DNA from 3 places in the Amaricoccus sp. genome. Region 2 is predicted to be linked to each of the others. Evidence: riboswitches for the same ligand, from Rfam matches in the RefSeq annotation. Region 2 holds a riboswitch; each other region holds the start of a gene.

Region 1 (5,646 bases), on a different contig from region 2:
TAGCCCGAGACGCCGACGATGCGGGCCTCCTCGCCGAGGAGGTAGAGGGTCTCGACCGTTTCCTCGGTGAGGCAGACGATCCGCTCCGGCGGAAAGCGCCGCACCGCGGTCAGGCGGCCGATGCGCGCGGCGTCGCCAGCAGCCCCGACACGACCGCGAGGCGGTGCAGGACGAGACGGCGGGCGAGCGCGAGCAGGTTCGTCCACAGGATGCCGCGCCCGACCACCGCAACGACGGCGGCGAGGGGTGTCGCGCAGGCCGGCACGAGGCCGAAGACGAGGCTGGCCACGGTCACGACCGCGATCCAGGCGCCGGCGCGCGCCCCGGTCACGATATCCCGGACCTCCGTCGTCATGGCTGTCCCCCTGCCCTGCCGGAGCTTCCGTCGAACGGTCCCATGCGTCAATGCCCCGGGCGGTCGGGTTCGGCGGGTTCCCCGCCCCGGTCGAAGGTGGCCGACCAGCGGTCGAGCAGGTCCGAGCCGCCGCGCTCGCGCCGCCGCTGCCTCAGTGCATTGCGCAGGCCGGCGCGGCCGCTGCGGCTCGGCAGCGGCTCGAAGCCGCCCGGTTCCCGCCCGGCGTCGAGCGCCGAGCGCACTGCCCGCTTGGCGACCACGTAATCGGGATCGCCCCAGGCCTCGAGCAGCGCCTCGAAGGCGGCATGGAGGCCTGCGTCGAAGGCGCGGTCCTCGCCCATGGCACCGATCACCGGATTGCCGGGATGCAGCCCGGCGCAGGGGACGAGGCCGTGCGGGATCGGGACGTTCGCGGAATGGGTGCGGCCCGAGGCGAGCAGCTTCGGCAGCACATGGGTGTGCGGGCCGGCCGGGGAGACGCCGCCGGTCTCGGGGCCACCGATCTTCTGGAAGACCTCGATCCGCCCGAGGTTGGTCAGCGCCACCCGGTGCGGATGCGCGGCGACGATCGCCCCGAGCGCCGGGTTGCCCGGTGCGAGGACCGGCCGGCCTGCGGCGCCGCGCAGCGTGGCGAGGAGCGCGGGGTCGGTGACGCGGATGCAGAAGTCGACCTGCGGCTGGCCGAGGCCCAAGTCGAAGAGGATGCCGGCGCGATCCCCGGGCCGCACCGCATCGTCGTCCGGACCGAGCTCGGTGAGGACGCCGCGCCCGTCGCGCCGCGCCGCCTCGGCCGGAAGGCAGAGGGCGACCGCGACGGTCCAGCGCCGCGGGTCCGGGCTCACGGTCTCGTAGGCGAGCGGCTCGGCATCGGCGAGTCCCTGGAGACGGATAGCGCCCCGCGACGTCACCCGTTCGAGGCCGTCGGCGACGGCCGGCTCGCCGTCGTCCTGATGGAACTCGGCCACCGCGCCCCACGACCCCATCGACCATGAGGCACGCCAGTCGGCGAGGCGCGCGGCTGCCAGGGTCTCCAGGTCCGGCATGGTTCCCGTCCTTTCAGTGGCGCCGCTGCGCCGCGCAAGGGCAGGGCTCGCCGAGCAATGGGCGGGTTTCCGAGCCCCTGGACGGGCCGGAGGGATGAGAAGCCGCGTCCGCGCGCGCCGCCGTCCGTCGCATGTCGCCTCCAGCCCGGGGCACCCCGCCCGGTCGATCGGGTTTCGGCGACGGCAGGTCTCCTGGCTCGCGGGTCGCCGCTTTCCCGATCCTTCCCGGCCCGGCGGGCCAGTGGATGCGTTCGGGATCGCTGGCCGCTTACAGTTGCGGGGGCAGCGCCGGTCTCGCACCGGCTTCCCTCTTCGTCCGCGGCGACTCGGGAGCAGCCGCGGAAACCGTCGTGCCGTCGATCCTGGCCCCTGCCCGGCGGCAAGGCAAGACCTTCAGTCCCAGCTGAGCGCGCCGCCGGTCTGGTATTCGGTGACGCGGGTCTCGAAGAAGTTCTTCTCCTTCCGGAGGTCGATCGTCTCCGACATCCAGGGGAAGGGGTTCTCGGTCGGCGCGAAGAGCGGCTGGAGGCCGAGCTGGGCCGAGCGGCGGTTGGCGATGAAGCGCATGTAGTCGGCGCTCGACTCGGCCGTCAGGCCGAGCAGGCCGGTCGGCATGGTGTCGCGGGCGTAGGCGGCCTCGAGCTCGGCCGCCTCGCCGAGCATGCGGCGCACCTCGGCCTGGAAGGCCTCGGTCCAGAGCCGGGGGTTCTCGGCCTTGATCTGGTTGATGACGTCGATGCCGAAGTTCAGGTGCAGGCTCTCGTCTCGGAGAATATACTGATATTGCTCGGCAATTCCAACCATGCGGTTGCGCCGGCCGAGCGAGAGGATCTGCGCGAAGCCGGTGTAGAACCACATCCCCTCGAAGACGACGTAGAAGGCGACGAGATCGCGCAGGAAGGCGCGGTCGGCGGCTTCGGTGCCGGTGCGGAAGGCGGGGTCCTCGAGCGCCCTGGTATGATCGAGCGCCCAGGCGGCCTTGTCGGTGATCGAGGGCACTTCGCGGTACATGTTGAAGAGCTCGCCCTCGCCGAGGCCGAGGCTCTCGACGATGTACTGGAAGGTGTGGCTGTGCACGGCCTCCTCGAAGGCCTGGCGCAGAAGGTATTGACGACACTCGGGATTCGTCAGGTTGCGATAGACTGCGAGCACGATGTTGTTGGCGACGAGACTTTCGGAGGCGGCGAAGAATCCGAGGTTGCGCTTGACCATGCGCCGCTCGTCGGGGCTGAGCGCGTCCGACTTCCAGAGCGCGATGTCGGCCTGCATCGAGACCTCGGTCGGCATCCAGTGGTTGTTGCAGGCGGAGAGGTACTTCTCCCAGGCCCAGCGGTACTTGAGCGGCAGGAGCTGGTTCACGTCGGCGCGGGCGTTGATCATCGCCTTGTCGGAGACGCTGACGCGTCCCCCGTCGCGGTCGATGGAGCCGAGGCCGGTGGCGTTGAGGTCGAGCATGGGGGCTCCTGTCATGCGATCTTCGGCGGTTTGGCGGGGTCGCCGGGCATCACCTTGAAAAAGCGGCAGAAACACGGGCTGGAAGGCGGCCGGAATCCGGCTGGAATCCGGCTTGCCATTTCGGCTTGCCGCGTCACTGGCAGGCCTCGCAGCTCGGGTCGTCGAGCGCGCAGGCGCCGCCGACCTTCACCGCGTTGAGCGTCGCGTCGGCGCCGGAGAGCGTCGACTTCTCGACGCGGGTCGCGGCCTTGGCGCGCAGGTAGTAGGTGGTCTTCAGGCCGGACTTCCACGCCAGCCGGTAGAGCGCGTCGAGCTTCCGGCCCGAGGGCTCGGCCATGTAGAGGTTGAGGCTCTGCGCCTGGTCGATCCACTTCTGGCGCCGGGCGGCGGCCTGCACCAGCCAGTCGGGCGCGATCTCGAAGGCGGTGGCATAGAGCGCCTTGAGGTCGGCCGGCACGCGGGCGATCGGGCCGAGGGCGCCGTCGTGGTACTTGAGATCCGAGATCATCACCTCGTCCCAGAGCCCGCGCGCCTTGAGGTCGGCGACGAGGCCCGCGTTCACCACGGTGAATTCGCCCGACATGTTCGACTTGACGTAGAGGTTCTGGAACGCCGGCTCGATCGACTGGCTGACGCCGACGATGTTGGAGATGGTGGCCGTGGGCGCGATGGCGAGGCAGTTGGAGTTGCGCATGCCGCGGCGCGCCCGCTCGCGGAGGGCGTCCCAGTCGAGGCGGGCGCTCCTGTCGAAGGGCGCGACCCCGCGGGCCTCGGCGAGCAGGTCGAGCGAATCGTGCGGCAGGATGCCGCGGCTCCAGAGCGAGCCCGGGAAGGTCGCATAGGCGCCTCGCTCTTCGGCGAGGTCGCAGGAGGCGGCGATGGCGTGGAAGGCGATCGCCTCCATGCTCTCGTCGGCGAAGGCGACGGCGGCCTCGCTGGCATAGGGGATGCGCAGGATCTGGAGCGCGTCCTGGAAGCCCATGAGGCCGAGGCCGACCGGGCGGTGGCGGAGGTTCGAGCGTTCCGCCTGGGGGATGGTGTAGAGGTTCACGTCGATGACGTTGTCGAGCATGCGCATCGCCGTCGCCACCGTGCGGGCGAGCTTCGCCAGGTCGAGGCCGGCGGGCGTGACATGGGCGGCGAGGTTGACGGAGCCGAGGTTGCAGACCGCCACCTCGTCGGCGCTCGTGTTCAGGGTGATCTCGGTGCAGAGGTTCGAGGAATGCACCCTGCCGACATGGCCCTGCGGCGAGCGGATGTTGCAGGGGTCCTTGAAGGCGATCCAGGGATGGCCGGTCTCGAACAGCATGGAGAGCATCCGCCGCCAGAGGTCGACGGCGCGCGTGCGGCGATGCACCCTGATCTCGCCGGCCGCCGCCCTGGCCTCGGCAGCCTCGTAGGCGGTGCGGAACGCCTGCCCGGTCAGATCGTGCAGATCCGGCACCTCGTCGGGCGAGAACAGCGTCCAGGGGCCGTCCGCCTCCACCCGCTCCAGGAAGAGGTCCGGCACCCAGTTGGCGGTGTTCATGTCATGGGTGCGGCGCCGGTCGTCGCCGGTGTTCTTGCGCAGGTCGAGGAATTCCTCGATGTCGATGTGCCAGGTCTCGAGATAGGCGCAGACCGCGCCCTTGCGCTTGCCGCCCTGGTTGACCGCGATCGCCGTGTCGTTGGCGACCTTGAGGAAGGGCACGATGCCCTGGCTCTTGCCGTTGGTGCCGCGGATATGCGCCCCGAGCCCGCGCACCGGCGTCCAGTCGTTGCCGATGCCGCCCGAGTATTTCGCCAGAAGCGCGTTGTCGCGGATGCCGCCGAAGATCGCTTCGAGATCGTCGGGGATCGTGGTCAGGAAGCAGGAGGAGAGTTGCGGCCGCGGCGTGCCGGCATTGAAGAGCGTCGGCGTCGAGGCCATGAAGTCGAAGGACGAGAGCAGCTCGTAGAACTCGATCGCCCGCCCGTTCCGGTGCTCCTCGCGCAACGCGAGGCCCATGGCGACGCGCATGAAGAAGGCCTGCGGCAGCTCGAAGCGCGTGCCGTCCTCGTGCAGGAAGTAGCGGTCGCAGAGCGTCTGGAGCCCGAGATACTGGAAGGCCCTATCGCGCTCGGGCCGAAGCGCGGCCGCGAGGCGGGGGAGGTCGAAGCCGGCGAGCGCCGGGTCGAGGAGGCCGGCGCGGATGCCGTGGGCGACATAGGCCGGGAAATAGGCGGCGAGGTCGGTTTCGTCCGCGCGGCCCAGCACCGCCGCCATCGCCTCGCCGCGGATGCGATCGGCGAGCAGCCGCGCGGCGACGAAGGTATAGGCCGGATCGGTCTCGATCAGGCTGCGCGCCCCGAGGATCAGCGCCTCGTCGATCTCGGCCGCGGTGACGCCATCGTAGAGCGAGGCGAGCACTCGCTCCGCCGCCGCCGCTGGTGATATGTCGGCGAGCCCGTCGCAGGCCGCGTCGACCCGGGCGCGCAGGGCCGCGACGTCGAGCGGCACGCGCGCGCCGGCGGCGTCGTGCATCCAGCGCTGCGGCTCCGGCGCCGAGGCGGCGGCGCGCTCGGAGGCCCGCGCCTCGCGCCAGAGCACATAGGCGCGGGCGACCTTGTGGTGGCCGCCGCGCATCAGCGCGAGTTCCGCGAGGTCCTGGATGTCCTCGATGGCGATCCGCGCGACCTGCCGGCGGTCGATGGCCGCGGAGATGCCGACGGTCATCGTCTCGACGAGGTCGTGCACCCGCTCCGAGCCGCGCGCCGCCTCGCCTTCGACGGCGAGGAAGGCCTTGCCGAGCGCCACCGCGATCTTGGTGGCGT
Region 2 (3,938 bases):
CGTGCCCGCGCCTCTGCTCCGGGCCGCGCCCCCCGGGACGGCGCTCGCCCTCATCGGCTTCGGGCTGGCGGTGCTGGGCCTCGCCGTCGCCGGGATGGTCTTCGGTCCGGTCCCGCTCGGCCCCGGCGAGGTGGTCGCGGCGCTCCTCGGGGAGGCCGACCCCCGCGCGGAGGCGATCGTCACCACCATCCGCGCGCCGCGCGTCGCGCTCGCCGCGGCGGTCGGCGCCGGCCTCGCGCTCTCGGGGACGGCCCTGCAGGGGATCCTGCGCAACCCGCTCGCCGATCCCGGCCTGATCGGCGTGAGCGCCGGCGGCGCGCTCGGGGCGGCGGCAGCGATCGTCTTCGGCGGCGCCATGCTCGCCGCCGCGGCGCCGGAGCTCCGGTTCTGGACGACCCCGGCGGCGGCCTTCCTCGGCGCGGCGGCGGCGACGGCCCTGGTCTTCGCACTGGCCCGCCGCGGCGGCGCCACCCAGGCCGCGACGCTGATCCTCGCCGGCGTGGCGGTGAACGCCATCGCCGGGGCCGCGGTCGGGCTGATGATCTACATGAGCGACGACCAGCAGCTGCGCGACATCACCTTCTGGACCATGGGCGGGCTCGGCGGCGCGAGCTGGCGGGCGGCGGCGCTGGCCTCGCTCTGCATCGCCGCCGCGGCCGCCGGGCTCCTGCGGCTCGCCCTGGCGCTCGACCTCCTGCAGCTCGGCGAGCGCGCCGCCTGGCACTCGGGCCTCGAGGTCGAGCGGGTGAAGCGCGCCGCCGGTCTCTGGTCGGCGCTGGCGGTCGGCGCCGGCGTCGCCGTCGCCGGCCCCATCGGCTTCATCGGGCTCGTCGCGCCGCATATCGCCCGGCTCTGCGTCGGCCCGGCCCACCGGACGCTCGCCCCGGCGGCGGCGCTGGTCGGGGCGGCGCTGCTGCTCGGCGCCGATCTCGGGGTGCGGATGATCGCACCGCCCGCCGAGCCGCCGGTGGGGCTCGCCACCAGCCTGATCGGCGGCCCGTTCTTCCTCTGGCTCCTGCTCGCGCGGATGCACCGCGATGCTTGAGGCGCGCGACGCGCATCTCACCCGCGGCGGCCGCCCGGCGCTCGCGGGCGTCGGCCTCGCGCTGCGGCCGGGCGAACTGGTGGCGCTCTGCGGCCCGAACGGCGCCGGCAAGTCGAGCCTCTTCGCGGTGCTCGCGGGCGAGCTGCGCCCCGACCTCGGCGCGGCGCTGCTCGACGGAAGGCCGCTCGCCGCCATGACCGCCGCGGGCCTTGCCCGCGAACGCGCGGCGCTGGAGCAGGCGCCGGCGCTCGCCGCCCCCTTCACCGTCACCGCTCTGGTCGCGCTCGGCGCGGCGACGGCGCCGCGCGGGGCCGCCGACGAGGGGGCGATCGTCGCGCGCGCCATGGCGGCGACCGGGATCGCGGCCCTCGCCGGCCGCCCGGCCGACCGCCTCTCCGGCGGCGAGCGCGCCCGGGCGCATCTCGCCCGCGTGCTCGCCCAGCTCTGGACCGGCCGCGCCGCCGGGGGCGGGCGCTTCCTCCTGCTCGACGAGCCGACCGCCAGCCTCGACGTCGCCCACCAGGTCGCGGTGCTGCGCCTCGCCCGCGCCGAGGCCGACGCCGGCACCGGCGTGCTCGCGGTCCTGCACGACCTCAACCTCGCCGCGGCCTTCGCCGACCGCGTGCTGCTGATGTCCGAGGGACGCGCCATCGCGGAGGGCGCGCCCGGGGAGGTCCTCGAGGCCGGAAGGCTGAGCGAAGTCTACCGCATCCCCATCGCCGTCGAACAATCGGCCGGCGGCATGCTGCGCATCGCTCCGGACCTGAGTCGCGCCTAGAGCCCAGGCGCCGCCGCGACTGCTGCGGGTCCGGTCCACCTCCCTCGCGGCCAGCGCCCCGAACCTCCGGATGCTCGCCAGGCCGGTGCCGAAGCGGCGTGAGAGGGCGGCGCGCTCCCCGCCGGCGGCACCCCGGCCCGGCACGACATGCCGGCGTCCTCGACGAAATCGGCCCTCGATCGACATTGCACGGGGGAGCGAGCTCGGCAATCGACGGCCGGCCTGCGGACATCGGCGAATCGTTTCGATCCGGCTTGTCCGAAACCTTCGCGCGGGTGTCGGAATCCGTGCTTTCGATCGCGGGCCCACAGGATAGGATCGGCTCGTCAGGGTGCCGCTCCGGGAGGGGCGGAGAATTGGGAAGCCGGTCCGAAGCCGGCGCTGCCCCCGCAACGGTGGCGGAGGAATGAATGCGGCGAGAAGCCACTGGGGAATCCCCGGGAAGGCGCCGCATCGGCCGCGAGGCCCCTCCGGAGCCCGGAAACCAGCCCTGCGTGACGTCAAGCCGCGGGCGGCGGTGCGGGCGGATGCCGCCGGGGCCACGGGGTCCGGGCGGGCCGTCGCATCCTTTCCGCACGATGAAACCCGGGGGGCCGCGGGTGAGCGGCACCGAGGAGAGATGCCATGATCGCCGATACGACGGCGCTGAACCTGCTCGCGAGCCGCGTTCCGGACCACGCGCTGCCGCGCCCCATCTACACCGATCCCGCGATGCTCGGGGTCGACCTCGCCGAGGTCTGGTATCGCGACTGGCTGTTCGCGATCCCGGCCTGCGAGATCCCGAAGGCCGGGAATTTCGTGACGATGCAGATAGGCGCCTATCCGATCGTCATCGTCCGCGGCGCGGACGGGGCGATCCGCGCGTTCCACAACGCCTGCCGGCACCGCGGCAGCCGGGTCCGCACGGCGCTCAGGGGCCCGGCCCCGAAGCTCGCCTGCCCCCACCACCAGTGGACCTACGAGCTCGACGGGCGGCTGCTCTACGCCCGCGACATGGGGGCGGGTTTCCGGCCGGCCGAGCACGGGCTGAAGCCCGTCGCCTGCGAGGCTGCGGGGGGCATGGTCTTCGTCTGCCTCGCCGACGAGCCCGCCTCCTTCGACGCGCTGCGCGAGACGGCCGGCCGCGACCTGGCGCCGCACCGGCTGGACGATGCCAGGATCGCCTTCGAATCGACGATCGTCGAGAAGGGCAACTGGAAGCTGGTGATGGAGAACAACCGCGAGTGCTGCCATTGCGCGGGCGCGCATCCCTCGCCCTGCCGGACCTTCCCCGACCGTTCCGGCTACACCTCGATGGACGAGCAGGGCAACGTCGAGCCGGTCATCGCCGCCCATTGGGCCAAATGCGAGGCCGCGGGGATGCCGCCGCGCTTCCACCTGCACCCGAGCCACCAGTGGCGCTTCGTGCGCGTCCCGCTGCTCGGCCCCGGCGAGAGCTTCACCATGGACGGCAGGGCGGCGGTGCCGACCAGGCGGCTGTCGACGGCGCCCTTCGCGGATGCGGGCTCGCTGCCCTTCTTCCACTACCCCAACAGCTGGAACCACTTCCTCGGCGACCACGCGACGGTCTTCCGCATGCTGCCGATCAGCGCCACCGAGACCGAGGTCACGACCAAATGGCTTGTCCGCAAGGACGCGGTCGAGGGCACCGACTACGACCTGAAGAACCTGACCCGGGTCCGGATCGCCACCAACGGCGAGGACCGGGCGGTGGTCGAGGAGAACCAGCGCGGCGTGACCGCGCCGGCCTTCGTGCCGGGACCCTGCTCGCGCATCCAGGAGGACGGCGTGATCCAGTTCGTCGACTGGTATTGCCGCAGGCTCGGCGACCGCCTCGGCGGCGGGGCGGCGCTGGCGGCGGCGTAGCGGATGGCGACCGATCTCGTTCCCCGGCTCGGCTGGGCGCTGCCATGGAAGGACTGCGAGCCGATCGAATGCGTCTCGGTGGTGCCCGACGGGCCGGGCACCGTCTCCTTCTCGTTCCGCGCGCCCTCGGGGGCGTGGTTCGACTACCGTCCCGGCCAGTTCCTGACGCTGGAGCTGCCGGTCCCGGGCGGCCCCGTGCACCGCACCTACACGCTCTCGTCGAGCCCGTCGCGGCCGCTTTCGGTCACC
Region 3 (12,734 bases), on a different contig from region 2:
GAGAAGTTCGGCGACCACTGGAGCCCGCGTGTCTACGGCGTCTACAACGTCACCGAATCCCTGACGATCAAGGGCGGCTGGGCGCAGGCCTTCAAGGCACCGACCCTGCTCGAGAGCAGCCCGAACTGGGACCAGATCTCCTGCGGCGGCGGCTGCTTCCTGCGCGGCAGCGAGGATCTCGATCCCGAGACCGGCAACAATTACGAGATCGGCGCGGTCTTCGAGCAGGGGCCGCTGGCGCTGACCGGAACGATCTTCCGCAACGACCTCGACGACATGATCCAGTTCCCGCCGGCCCGCACCGGCGACCCGGCGGTCGCGCCGACCTTCGACAACTTCGTCGGCTTCACCTCGGACGGGATCCCGATCTTCGGCTACGAGAACATCGAATCCGCCCGCACCCAGGGCCTCGAGGCGGCCGCGCGCTACGACGTCACCGACAGCGTGACGCTCCGGGCCAATTACACCTATCTCGACGCGACCAATACCAGCGGCGGCCTCGACGTGCCGCTGGCCTACAACCCCGAGCATTCGGGCCATCTCGCCGTCGAATGGCAGGCGACGACGGCGCTCTTCACCTCGGTGACGGTGAATTACGTCGGGGACCAGTACACCTACGTCCCGCAGGACGGCAACATGGCGAATGCCGTCGATGCCGACGCCTATACGACCGCCGACCTGATGGCGAGCTACGACTTCGGCGAGAACCTCACCCTCCAGGGCGGCATCCTCAACCTCTTCGACGAGACGATCGAGCGCGAGGTCGCCGACGACTTCAACGTCGAGGGGCGGCGGTTCTACGTGTCGCTGACCGGGCGGTTCTGACCATGCGGGGCGGCGTCCTTCTCGCGGCGGCCCTGGTCGCGGCCATGCCGGCGGCGGCCGATCCGGTCGTCGTCCCGAATTCCGAGAGCTTCGTGATGACCGCCGCCGAGACCGGGCGCCGCTATCGCATCCTCCTCGCCCGGCCGCTGCTGCCGGCGCCGGAGGCGGGCTATCCGGTGCTCTATTTCCTCGACGGCAACGCGACCTTCCAGACCGCCGCCGAGGCGATGCGGCTGCAGACCCGCCCGCCGAAGGGCTTCGAGCCGGCGGCGGTGGTGGCGATCGGCTACGAGACGGACGAGCCCTTCGACACCGCGCGGCGCTATTTCGACTATACGACGCCGGCCGATCCCTCGGCCCTGCCGAAGCGCGGGAACGGTGCGCCCTTCCCGGAGCTCGGCGGGGCGGATGCCTTCCTCGACTTCATCGCGGACGAGCTGATGCCGGAGATCGGCCGCCGGCTGCCCACCGATCCGGCGCGGGCGACGCTCTTCGGCCATTCGCTCGGCGGCTATTTCACGCTGCACGCCTTCCTGACGCGCCCGACGCTCTTCGCGACCTGGGTCGCCGGCAGCCCGTCGGTCTGGTGGAACGGGGAGGAGATCCTCGCGCGCGCCGAGGCCTTCGACCCGGCCGCGGCCGATCTCGAGGGACGCAGTCTCTTCATCGGGGTCGGGGCCGAGGAGCTGCCGGACATGGTGGTGGGTGCCGGGCGCATGGCCGAGATCCTCGCCCCCCTCTCCGAGCGCGGGCTCTCGGTCTCGCACCAGGCCTTCGCGGGTTCGGAGCATATCACGGTCCTGCCGTCGCTGATCAGCCGGAGCTTCTCGCTCGCGCTCCAGGCGCCGGCCGACATCCGCTAGGCATCTTCGGCGGCCGCCCGGCAACCGCCGACGCGGCGGAAAGGGTAGGGGCCGGCACCCCTCCCGACACAGGCGGCCACCCGGTCGCTGCCTGGGACGGGAGCGCCTCGCGCGGCCTTCTCCCGTTCCCGGGGTTCGGCCCCGGGCTCAGGGATCGGTCGGTCGGTCGGGCCGCTGGCATGGGATCGGGGCCGCAACGGCAGGGATGCCATATCGCGCTCGCTGGCGGAGGCTCCGCCGCAGTTAATGCTTGGCAGGGCCGGGCCTGCCGCCCTAAATGCCTCCGTTCTGGTTCGGGCGGCATGCCGCCCGACAAAAGGGAACACGGTGAGGCGCCTCGTGCCGATTCCGTGACTGCCCCCGCAACTGTAAGCGGCGAGCGGGCCCGATGATGCCACTGCGGGACATGTCCTGCGGGAAGGCCGGTGCCTGCGACGACCCGCAAGTCAGGAGACCTGCCAGAACGGATCACCCGGTTCCCATGCGGGGTGCATGGCGGACGGCGGACTCTCCGCAGTGGTGGCGCATGCAACCGTCTGCGGATCGGGCCGGCCCCGTCCAACGACATCGAGAAGGTCACCGGAGCGGCCCATGCCGCCCGATCTACGGGGTTCGAGATGAGACATTCCTTTCCGGCCGTCGGCGCCTTGGTGCTGGCCGCAGGCTCCGCCGTCGCCCAGGACAGCGCACCGCTCCGGCTCGACGAGATCATCGTCGGCGGCGGCCTGACGCCCATCGAGGCCGAACGCTACGGCCGTGCCGTCACCGTGGTGACCGGTCAGGACCTGCAGGAACGCCAGATCCGCCATGCCGCCGAAGCGCTGCGCGCGCTGCCGGGCGTGGCGGTGAGCCAGAGTGGCGGCACCGGCACCTTCACCCAGGTTCGCATCCGCGGCGCCGAGGGCAATCACACGCTGGTACTGGTCGACGGCGTGGAAGTCTCGAACCCGGCGAGCGGCGAATACGACTTCGCCAACCTGCTGACCGACGACATCGCGCGGATCGAGGTGCTGCGCGGCCCGCAATCCTCGGTCTTCGGCTCCAACGCCATCGGCGGGGTGATCAACATCATCACCGAGGGCGCCGCCGAGCCCGGCTTCGCCGGCAATGCCGAGGCCGAGCTCGGCACCCAGCAGAGCGGCGGCGGCCGCCTGTCGCTGCGCTATGGCGGCGAACGCGGGCAGGTCTCGGTCTCCGCGGCGCGGCGGGTGACCGACGGCTACGACATCTCCGGCAGCGGGGGCGAGGACGACGGCGACGCCAACACGACGCTGAACGCCCGCGGCGCGTTCTTCGTGAACGACGACATCACCCTGGGCGCCACCCTGCGCTACGTGCACCGGACCTCGGATTACGACCAGTCCAACTGGGGCGCGGCCACAATCGACGACCTGGTGACCGATGGCGACCTCGAGACCGAGGTCAGGGATTTCTTCGGCTCCGCCTTCGCCACGATCGACGCCGTCGAGGGCCGGTTCCGCAGCGAGGTCACCTTCTACTCGGGCACCATGGACACGGTCGATACCGATCAGGGCGCCGCGACCTCGGACACCACCGCCACGAGGTCGCGGCTCGCCTATCGCGGCACCGTGGCGCTCGACGGCTTCGACGTCGACAGCTCCGCCCAGATCCTCAGCTTCCTGGTCGAGGGCAAGGAGGAGACCTTCCGGAACAACGAGCCGTCGCTGGTCTTCGATTCCGCGATGCTCGACGAGCAGAGGCGGAGGCTCTACGGCTACGTGCTGGAATACCGCGGCAGCTTCCTCGACGATGCCTTCACCCTGCAGGCGACCGGGCGGCACGACGACAACGACGGCGATTTCGCGAACACCGACACCTGGTCGGTCGGGCTCTCCTACCTGCTGCCGAACGCCACCACGCGATTCCATGCCTCGGCAGGAACCGGCGTCCAGAATCCGACCATGTACGAGCAGTTCGGCTACAACCCCGGCACCTGGATCGGCAATCCCGACCTGGAGCCGGAGGAGAGCATCGGCTGGGACATCGGAGTCGAGCAGCGGTTCCTGGGCGACCGGGCGGTGGTCAACGCCACCTATTTCCGGTCCGAGCTGACCAACGAGATCTCCAGCACCTACGATCCGGCCACCGGCGAATCGACCCCCTACAACGAGGACGGCACCAGCGACCGCAACGGCGTCGAGGTCTCGGCGGAATTCGCATTCGACAACGGCCTGACGCTCGGTGCCGACTTCACCTGGCTCGATGCCACCGACCCGGACGGTGCGGTCGAGGTGCGGCGGCCGAAGAACGAACTGGGCCTGCGCGCCTACTACCGGCTCCCCGACGACAGGACGCTTCTCGGGGCCGACCTGCGCTATGTCAACGGCAACTGGGACTTCGACTATACCACCCCGTCCTTCGGCGCCGACCGGGTGGAACTCGACGACTACACCCTGGTCAACGTCACGGCCCAGCACCAGTTGAGCGATCGGCTGCTGCTGACCGCGCGCATCGACAACCTGTTCGACGAGCAATACCAGGAAATCCTGGGCTACGATGCGCCGGGCCGGACCTTCTATGCCGGCGTGGCGGCGAATTTCTGACCATGCGCCACCCGCTCCGCCTTGTCCTCGCCATGAGCCTCGCCCTTGCCGGGCCGGGTCAGGCGGCGCCGCAGCGGGTGGTGTCGATCAACCTCTGTACCGACCAGCTCGCGATGATGCTGGCCGCGCCCGGGCAACTCCTTTCGGTCTCCTACCTCGCGCAGGACCCGCGCAGCTCGGCGATGGCGGAGGAGGCGCTGGCCTGGCCGGCGAACCACGGGCTGGCCGAGGAGATCTTCCTGCTCGACCCCGATCTGGTCGTCGCCGGCAGCTTCACCGCCCGGGCCACGGTCTCGATGCTGCGCCGGCTGGGCATTCCCGTGGTGACCATGACGCCCGCCCGTTCGCTGGACGAGGTGCGCGACCGGATCGCCGAGATGGGAGGGCTGCTCGGCCGCGAGGAAGCCGCCGCGATGCTGGTCACCGAATTCGATGCCGGCCTCGCGGCGCTGTCGGAGACGGTCGCCGATCCGCCGCGAGCCGCGATCTATGCCGCCCGCGGCTATGCCTCCGGGCCGGCGAGCCTGTCGGGGGCGATCCTGGAGGCGGCCGGCTTCGCCAATGTGGCCGAGGAGGTCGGCCTGTCGGTCGGCGGCGTCCTGCCGCTGGAGCAGCTGGTGATGCTCGACCCCGACCTGGTGGTGCTGCCGCAGCCCTGGCCCGGCGCCTCGCGTGCCGAGGAGGTGCTCAGCCACCCCGCGCTGCTGGCCCTGCAGGAACGCGCCGGAACCGCGCCGCTGACCGACCGCGACTGGGTCTGCGGCACGCCCCATGTGCTGCGCGCCATCGCCGGGCTGGCCGAGGCGCGAAAGGAGCTGCCCGAATCGCCATGATCCCCTACCGCTGGCTCCTCGCCGGGCTCGCGACCCTGGTCGCGGCGCTCTTCCTCGCCTCGCTGCTCGTGGGGCCGGCCGGGATTTCGCCGGGCCAGGGCTTCCGCGCGCTGGTCCTCGGCGACGGTGGGCCGATGACGCTTGTGATGCGCGAGATCCGGCTGCCGCGGGCATTGCTCGGCATCCTGGTGGGGGCGAGCCTCGGGCTCTCGGGCGCGGCGATGCAGGGCTACCTGCGCAACCCGCTGGCCGAGCCCGGCCTGCTCGGGGTCTCGGGCTCGGCGGCGCTCGGTGCCGTGCTGGCGATCCAGACCGGGCTGGCCGCGGCCTTCGCGCTGGCGGTGCCGCTGGCGGCGCTTGCCGGCGGGGGCGTCGCGGTGGCGCTGCTGCTCCTGCTCGCCGGTCCGCGCGGCGGCTCGCTCACGCTGATCCTCGCCGGCATCGCGGTCTCGGCGCTGGCGGGCGCGCTGATCTCGCTGGTGCTCAACCTTTCGCCCGACCCCTTCGCCGCCTCCGAGATCGTCTTCTGGATGCTGGGATCACTGGCCGACCGCTCCTTCCTGCATGTGGCGCTGGCCACGCCCTTCGTGGCGCTCGGCGCGGCGCTGCTCCTGCCCCTGGGGCGCAGGCTCGACACGCTGACGCTGGGCGAGGATGCGGCCGAAGCGCTCGGCACCCGGCTCGGCCGGCTCCGGCTGATGCTGGTCGCCGGCGTCGCCGCCATGGTCGGCGCGGCCACGGCGGTGGCCGGCGCGGTCGGCTTCGTCGGCCTCGTGGTGCCGCACCTGCTGCGCGGCGCGGTCGGGGCGCGTCCCGGCCGCCTGCTCGCCGCCTCGGCGCTCGGCGGCGCGGCGATGGTCCTGGCCGCGGATATCGCGGTGCGGCTGATCCTGCCCGGGAGCGACCTGAAGCTCGGCGTGCTCACCGCCATCGTCGGCGCGCCGCTCTTCCTGCATCTGGTCTACCGGACCCGGAGGGACCTGGCATGACCCTGCTCTCCATCGAGGGGCTCACGGTGCTGCGGGGCCGGTGTCCCGCGGTCGATGCGGTTTCCGTCTCCATCGCTCCGGGCGAGGTGGTGGGGCTCATCGGCCCGAACGGGGCCGGCAAGACGACGCTGATGCGCGGCGCGCTCGGGCTGCTGCCGCATCGCGGCCGCTCGTCTCTGGCAGAACTGCCCCCGGCCGCCCGCGCCCGCCACGCGGCCTGGCTGCCGCAGGCGCGAGAGATCGCCTGGCCCGTCACGGTCGGGACCGTCGTGGCGCTCGGCCGGATGCCCTACGAGGCGCGCGGCGCCGCGGCCGATGCCGTGGCCGTCACCCGCGCGATCGACCGGATGGACCTCGGCGCCTTCCGCGACCGCATCGCCACGCAGCTCTCGGGCGGCGAGCAGGCCCGGGTGCTGCTGGCCCGCGCGCTAGCCCAGGAGACGCCGCTGCTGCTGGCGGACGAGCCCATCGCGGGGCTCGATCCGGCGCATCAGATCGCCACCATGGACGTCTTCAAGGATCTCGCCGCCGCCGGGCGGAGCGTGGTGGTCTCGCTCCACGATCTCGGCCTCGCGGCGCGCTTCTGCAGCCGGCTGGTGATGATGCGGGCCGGCCGGATCGTGGCCGATGGCGCGCCCGCCGAGATCCTCTCGCCCGAGCGCTTGGCCGATGTCTTCGGCATCACCGTCTGGCGCGAGGCGGCGCCCGAGGGCTTGCTCCTGCTGCCCATCGCCCGCGCGGGGGCGGGGCGGTGAAGCTCCTCCACACCGCCCCCTGGCTGATCGCCGATCTGGGCGCGCCGCGGCGGGTGCTCAGCTGGACGCTGAACCGGCCCGGCTTCGTCGCCGCCCGGCGGATCGTCATCCGCGAGGTGCGCAACCGCGATCTGCCCCGGGACCTGGACGCCGCGCTCTGGCTGGGTCGCGAACTGGTCGCGACGGGGCTCGCCGATGCCCCGGCACTCCTGACCTCGCGCGACATCTCGGCCTTCGAGTGCCGTTCCGCGCAGGCCGGCGACGTGATGGTGCACTGCCTTGCCACGGTGGGCCTCTCCAATGCCGAGCGCGTCGGTCACCGGCAGAGCTTCGACCCGGCCCGATGGGGCACGATCAACATGGTTCTGGATTGTTCCGCCGGGCTGACCAGGGCGGCGCAGATCGAGGCGCTGACCATCGCGGTCCAGGCCCGCACCGCAGCGGTGATCGATGCCGGCTTCGCCCTGCCCGAAGGGCCGGCCACCGGCACGGGCACCGATTGCATCGCGCTCGCCGCGCCGCCGGGCCGCACCGCCTTTGCCGGGCTTCACACCGATGCGGGCGAATCACTCGGCCGGGCGGCCTATGATGCCGTGGCCGCCGGTGCCGCCCGCTGGATCGACACCCGCGCCGGCCTTGCACGAGATCCCCATGCCCGGTCCTGAAGGCGTCCCGACCGAGCGCCTGCCCGAATGCCGCCGTCCCTGGCGAAGCCCGGCGAGACCGACGCGGCGGATGCCAGGCACGCTTGCGCGGCGGTGCGCCGCATCCGGCTCCCGCATTCCCGACCGCGCACGAGGCTCACGCAGCGCAGGCCTCGCGGCATCCCGGGACGTCGCCCTTTCGCCGCGCGGCGCGGCATCTACTTGGTAAGTATGAGCTTGTTCTGCCGGGTGATCCGGAGCGTGTAGATCTGCCCGTCGAGCTCGATCCGCGCCACACCGTCCGGATCGGTCAGCGCTTTCGCATCATAGCGCGGGGGCTCGCTGGGCATGTCCCGCGGCACAGGCGAGGGCTTGGCGTGGATCATTGGCTGCGTTCCGTTCGGTCAAGAAGCGCCTCGAGCGCGAAATCGGACGGAGGAGGGCAGTCGAGCGCCAGATGGATCAGTTCGAGAGCGTCTTCGCCGCCCGCCCCCGGACGGCGCTCCTCGTTCTCGTCTCGCTCTTCCCTGCCGTGGCGCATCGCAAAGCTTCCGTGTCCCTGAAGTAAGGATCCGGGCTCTCCTGCGAAGGCACAGGATGGCTGGGGTCGGGAAATATCTGACTGAATAACTCGGGTAATGTCAATATCCCAGCGACGGGCCGCGTCCCGCTCGCCCTGCGAGCCTCCGGGGCCAGCGCGGATCCCCATCGGTCCGCATCCCCTCCACCGGCCATCCGAGCCTCCCCCGGCGCAGGATCCGCCATGCGCAAAGCGTCGGGATGACGGCACGCGCCGAGCCTCCGGCCCCGCATTCGCGAGCGCCTCCGGGACAGAAGCGCGCCGGCGTCATCCACCGGCGAGGCGCAGGCTGCCGGTCGGTGCCGATGGACTCGCATCCCGGGCATATACCGCGCCGAGGACCCTTGTCCGAGCGATGCGTTATGCTGTAACGAGTCGCGGAACTGTTATACTGTAACGATTCGATCTCATGTCGACACGCCTCCCGGCAACGAAGGAAACGGGGAACGCCGGCTTCGCTTCGCCGCATCGGACATGGGCAGGGAAAGGAACACGATGCGCCCCGAGGCAACGACGGCCGCTGTTCTGGCGGTCACCGCTGCAGCTGCCAGCGCCGCGGAGGTCACGGTCGGGTGGCTCTTCCTCCCGCATGATGCGCAAGCCGGGCCACCGTGGCCGCCCCCCGGAGCGGCCGCATTCCCGATGGATGCCAAAGAGAAGCTGCGTGAGATGAAAGCGCACTGACCACGACCAGCGGTCCACCCTTGCCGCCCGATTGATCGGGTCGGTCATCTCCCTTTGCACACTCACCCAACCAGGGCCCGCCATGCTCGAAACAGCCGAACCCTTCGACCGCCTCCCCGTCACCGTGCTCTCGGGCTTCCTCGGCGCCGGCAAGACCACGCTCCTCAACCGCATCCTGACCAACCGCGAGGGCCGCCGGGTCGCGGTCATCGTCAACGACATGTCCGAGGTGAACATCGACGCCGACCTCGTGCGCGCCGGCGGCGCCGAGCTCAGCCACACCGACGAGAAGCTCGTCGAGATGACGAACGGCTGCATCTGCTGCACCCTGCGCGACGACCTGCTCGCCGAGGTGCGCCGGCTCGCGGCCGAGGGTCGCTTCGACTATCTCGTCATCGAATCGACCGGCATCGCCGAGCCGCTGCCGGTCGCCGCGACCTTCGCCTTCCGCGACGCGGACGGCGAGAGCCTCTCGGACGTCGCCCGCCTCGACACCATGGTGACCGTGGTCGATGCGGTGAACCTGCTCGGCCAGTACGCGAGCCAGGACTTCCTCCGCGACACCGCCGAATCGCTCGGGGAAGACGACGAGCGCACCATCGTCAGCCTGCTCGTCGAGCAGATCGAGTTCGCCGATGTGGTCGTGCTCAACAAGGTCGGCGACGCCGGGCCGGTGCTCGCCGAGACCGCCCGCAAGATCGTCCGCAGCCTGAACGCCGATGCGCGGCTGATCGAGACCGACTTCGCCGACGTGCCGCTCTGGGAGGTGCTCGACACCGGCCGCTTCGACTTCGACCGCGCCCACGAGCATCCGCTCTGGGCCAAGGAGCTCTACGGCTTCGCCCATCACGTGCCCGAGACCGAGGAATACGGCATCTCCTCCTTCGTCTACCGGGCGCGGCGGCCGTTCCACCCGGCGCGGCTCCAGGCCGTGCTGACCGGCCCGCTGCCCGGCGTGATCCGCGCCAAGGGCCATTTCTGGATCGCGACCCGGCCCGATTGGGTCGGCGAGTTCAGCCTCGCCGGTGCGGTGGCGCAGACCTCCGGCCTCGGCCGCTGGTGGACCGCCGTGCCGCGGGACCGCTGGCCGCGCCATCCCGAGATGCTGGCGCAGGTCGAGGCGCAGTGGCATCCGAGCTTCGGCGACCGGCGGCAGGAACTGGTCTTCATCGGGACAGGGCTCGATCAGGCGGCGATCGCCGCGGCCCTGGACGCCTGCCTCGTGCCCGGCGAGGCCTTCGAGCCACATGCCTGGGCGCAACTGCCCGACCCGTTCCCGAATTGGGGCGCCGCTGCATGAGATCCGGCAACCTCGGCCGCACCGGCCTGCGCCGCCGGCGGCGCGACGGCTGCCCGATGGCGGATTACGACCGGCTGCCGGCCGACCTGCGCGTCTGGCTTGCCGCGGCGGCGCTGCCCTGGAGCCCGCGCTCGGTGGCCCGCGCCTTCGCCAAGGCACTCGCGCGACACCCTAGCGACCGCGCAGCCGCCCTCACCGAGCTCGACCGGCTCCAGGAACGCAGGCTGGCGACAGCCGCCGAGGGGATTCCTGCGGCATCCTCGGGACGGCTGGCCCCGGTGCCCGTCGAACGGCGTCCCGACCGGCGTCGAGCGCGGCCGCACGGGCAGGCCCTCATCCATCAGAGCGCGAGGAAATCGCGCACCGCGGCGTTCTGGCCCCTGTAGAGACGGTTGATCGCGTCGTTCTTCGCGCGAACCTCCTCGGGCCATGTCGACTTGATGTACGACAGGATGTCGATGATCTCCCGGTCGCTCAGGGTCTGTCCGAACTTCGGCATCGCGCCGTCCTCCAGCACGCGGCAGGTGGCATCGGACTGGCCGCTCTTGGTCAGCTGGATCAGGGCGTAATCCGGATGCTGCCAGCTGTGCCCGCTGGCATCGTGAGGCGCCGCGAGCGCGGGGGACGAACCCGAGCCCATCGTGCCTCCCAGACCGTGGGACGGCGCCGGCACGGCCGACGAAGCCCGGCTGCCCGCCGCCGGCTGGCCGTGACAGGCGGCGCAATGCGTGGCGTAGAGCGCCTGCCCCCGCGAGACGGCGGCGGTGTCGTCCCAGGCCAGCAGGGATGCGCCCTGCTCGTCCGGCAGGCGCGCGAGCAGGATGACCACGGCCAGGCCGATCGCCCCGCAGAGCGCGGCAGCCGCCAGGACAGGGATGCGTCCACCCATGCTGACCTCGCCAAAGGATCGGACCGAGCATACCCGCAGGGTCTCGGACAGGCCAGGCCGCCATCCTCCGGGCAGGCGCCGGGCCCATGCCGTTGGCGCGCCTGCCCGGGCCGTGCTCGCGATGCGCCGCGGCCGACAGATTGCCGCGACGCTGCCCGAGCCCTATGATCGGAGCGGGAGGGCGTGCAACCGGCAATCGGGAAACGGGAAGCACCAAGTGATCTGGAGACTTGCCGAACGCATCCGTCGCGCGAAGGCGGCGGCCGGCCTCGCCCTCGTCGCCGCAGCCACGCTTGCCGCGGGTCCGGCCGCCGCTTGCCTTGCCTGCATCACCCTGCCCGAAAGGACGATCGCCGACCGGCTGATCGAGGCGGATGTGGTGGCGCTCGCGCGGGAGGATCCGCGGCGGCCCTTCACCTATGCGCCGGTACGGCTCCTTCGGGGCAATTCGGCGCCACCGATTCCCTTGCTTGTCGACAGCGCCACGCGGCGCCGGCTCGAGGCCGCGCCATCCGATGCCGTGCTCATGGCACATTCACCCGAGGAGGGATGGATGGCGCTCGCCTATGCCGGGCCGCCCGTCCGGCGCATGGCCGAGGCGATCCTCGCCGCCGCCACCGCCTGGGAGCTCGACGACGGCACCGCGCGCTTCGCCTTCTTCGCCGAGCGCCACGACCATCCGGACCCGACCATCCGCCAACTCGCCCTGACCGAGCTCTCCGCCGCCCCCTATTCCCTGATCCGGACCCTCCGCCCGCGGGTATCGGGAGACGAGATCCGCCAAGTCCTGCGCGACCCGATGCGGACGGCATGGGCACCGATCCACATCCTCTTTCTCGGGCTCTCCGAGGACGCTCGGGACCGGAGGCTGGTGCGCAACGCCGTGGCCACCGCTGCCCGCCACGGCATCCGCAGCAATCTCGCCGCCTGGGCGACCGCCTATGGCGAGGTCGACGGGCTGCTCGCGATCGCGCGGCTGCGCGCGCTCTACGTTGACCAGAAGCCGCGCGACCCCGAGGCGCTGCGCGAGATCGTCATCGCCTTCTCGACCCTCGCGCAGGGTGGCGATCCGGCGCTGCGCCCCGGCATCGACGCCGCCTTCCGCTCCCTGGCGGCCAGCGGCCCGCCTGCGCTCGCCGCCGAGGCCGCCAGGGCGTTGACCTGGGCACAGGACTGGTCGCAGGTGGAGACCTTCGCGGATCTTCTCGCCTCGGGCACGCTCTCGGACCCCGCTGCGGCCTTCGTGATCTCCATCTATCTCGAGGCCGCGCAGGAAGCGGCCGCGCCCGCCGAGCCGCCCGGCAACTGGCGGCTCGAGCCGCGATAGCTCCCGCCCCAAGGCCGCCGGGCGGGGCGCCATGCCGCCATCGGCGGCCAGGGCCGCGCTCCCGCAGGGGGCAGGCGCTCGTCCGGCCTCACTCGCCGAAGATCCGGATCGGCACCTCGGCGAGCAGCTCGCCGAGACCGGGCGTCGTGGCGACGCCGAAGCGGCCGGCGCTGTTGAGGCCGGCGCCGATCAGCTGGACCACCTCCGGCGAGCCGGCGAACTTGGCGTGGCTGCCGGCGCTCGAATCGTCGATCTCGGAGAGGTCGATCACGGTGACGCCGAGGTTCTCCAGCTCCGCCGCATCCGCCGCCCCGACCCGCGGAACGCCTCCCGCGATCGCCCGCGAGACCCTGAGCGCGCCGTCGTCATGGGAGATCAGCAGGTACATCTTCTGGCGGAAGGAGACCGGCAGCCGGCCGATCTGGCTGCGGAACAGGTCGATGTCGATGTCCGGGGAGGCGAGCATCACCGTCTCGATGCG

Evidence for each region. A riboswitch is a leader RNA that binds a small molecule or an ion and turns the genes downstream of it on or off. The one in region 2 is predicted to bind cobalamin.
Region 1: it holds a riboswitch for cobalamin, as region 2 does, so the genes downstream of both, V7050_RS16340 (DUF6925 family protein) here and V7050_RS18610 (aromatic ring-hydroxylating oxygenase subunit alpha) in region 2, are expected to answer to the same signal.
Region 3: it holds a riboswitch for cobalamin, as region 2 does, so the genes downstream of both, V7050_RS04015 (TonB-dependent receptor plug domain-containing protein) here and V7050_RS18610 (aromatic ring-hydroxylating oxygenase subunit alpha) in region 2, are expected to answer to the same signal.

The regions. Positions count from the first base shown of each region.
Region 1 covers NZ_DAIUBO010000201.1:556-6,201, forward strand. The annotation lists partial or broken gene V7050_RS16330 (ABC transporter substrate-binding protein) at 1-104, opposite strand, end outside; gene V7050_RS16335 (hypothetical protein) at 110-355, opposite strand; gene V7050_RS16340 (DUF6925 family protein) at 403-1,398, opposite strand; cobalamin riboswitch at 1,564-1,763, opposite strand; gene V7050_RS16345 (ribonucleotide-diphosphate reductase subunit beta) at 1,792-2,853, opposite strand; gene V7050_RS16350 (ribonucleoside-diphosphate reductase subunit alpha) at 2,987-5,646, opposite strand, start outside.
Region 2 covers NZ_DAIUBO010000281.1:26-3,963, reverse strand. The annotation lists gene V7050_RS18620 (FecCD family ABC transporter permease) at 2-1,045, shown strand; gene V7050_RS18615 (heme ABC transporter ATP-binding protein) at 1,038-1,823, shown strand; cobalamin riboswitch at 2,136-2,330, shown strand; gene V7050_RS18610 (aromatic ring-hydroxylating oxygenase subunit alpha) at 2,448-3,689, shown strand; partial or broken gene V7050_RS18605 (hybrid-cluster NAD(P)-dependent oxidoreductase) at 3,693-3,938, shown strand, end outside.
Region 3 covers NZ_DAIUBO010000024.1:8,163-20,896, forward strand. The annotation lists gene V7050_RS04005 (TonB-dependent receptor domain-containing protein) at 1-825, shown strand, start outside; gene V7050_RS04010 (alpha/beta hydrolase) at 828-1,688, shown strand; cobalamin riboswitch at 1,961-2,165, shown strand; gene V7050_RS04015 (TonB-dependent receptor plug domain-containing protein) at 2,306-4,252, shown strand; gene V7050_RS04020 (ABC transporter substrate-binding protein) at 4,255-5,085, shown strand; gene V7050_RS04025 (FecCD family ABC transporter permease) at 5,085-6,074, shown strand; gene V7050_RS04030 (ABC transporter ATP-binding protein) at 6,071-6,829, shown strand; gene V7050_RS04035 (adenosylcobinamide amidohydrolase) at 6,826-7,494, shown strand; gene hemP (hemin uptake protein HemP) at 7,692-7,823, opposite strand; gene V7050_RS04045 (hypothetical protein) at 7,856-8,014, opposite strand; gene zigA (zinc metallochaperone GTPase ZigA) at 8,820-10,037, shown strand; gene V7050_RS04055 (DUF6525 family protein) at 10,034-10,423, shown strand; gene V7050_RS04060 (c-type cytochrome) at 10,378-10,926, opposite strand; gene V7050_RS04065 (hypothetical protein) at 11,144-12,253, shown strand; gene V7050_RS04070 (alpha/beta hydrolase) at 12,342-12,734, opposite strand, start outside.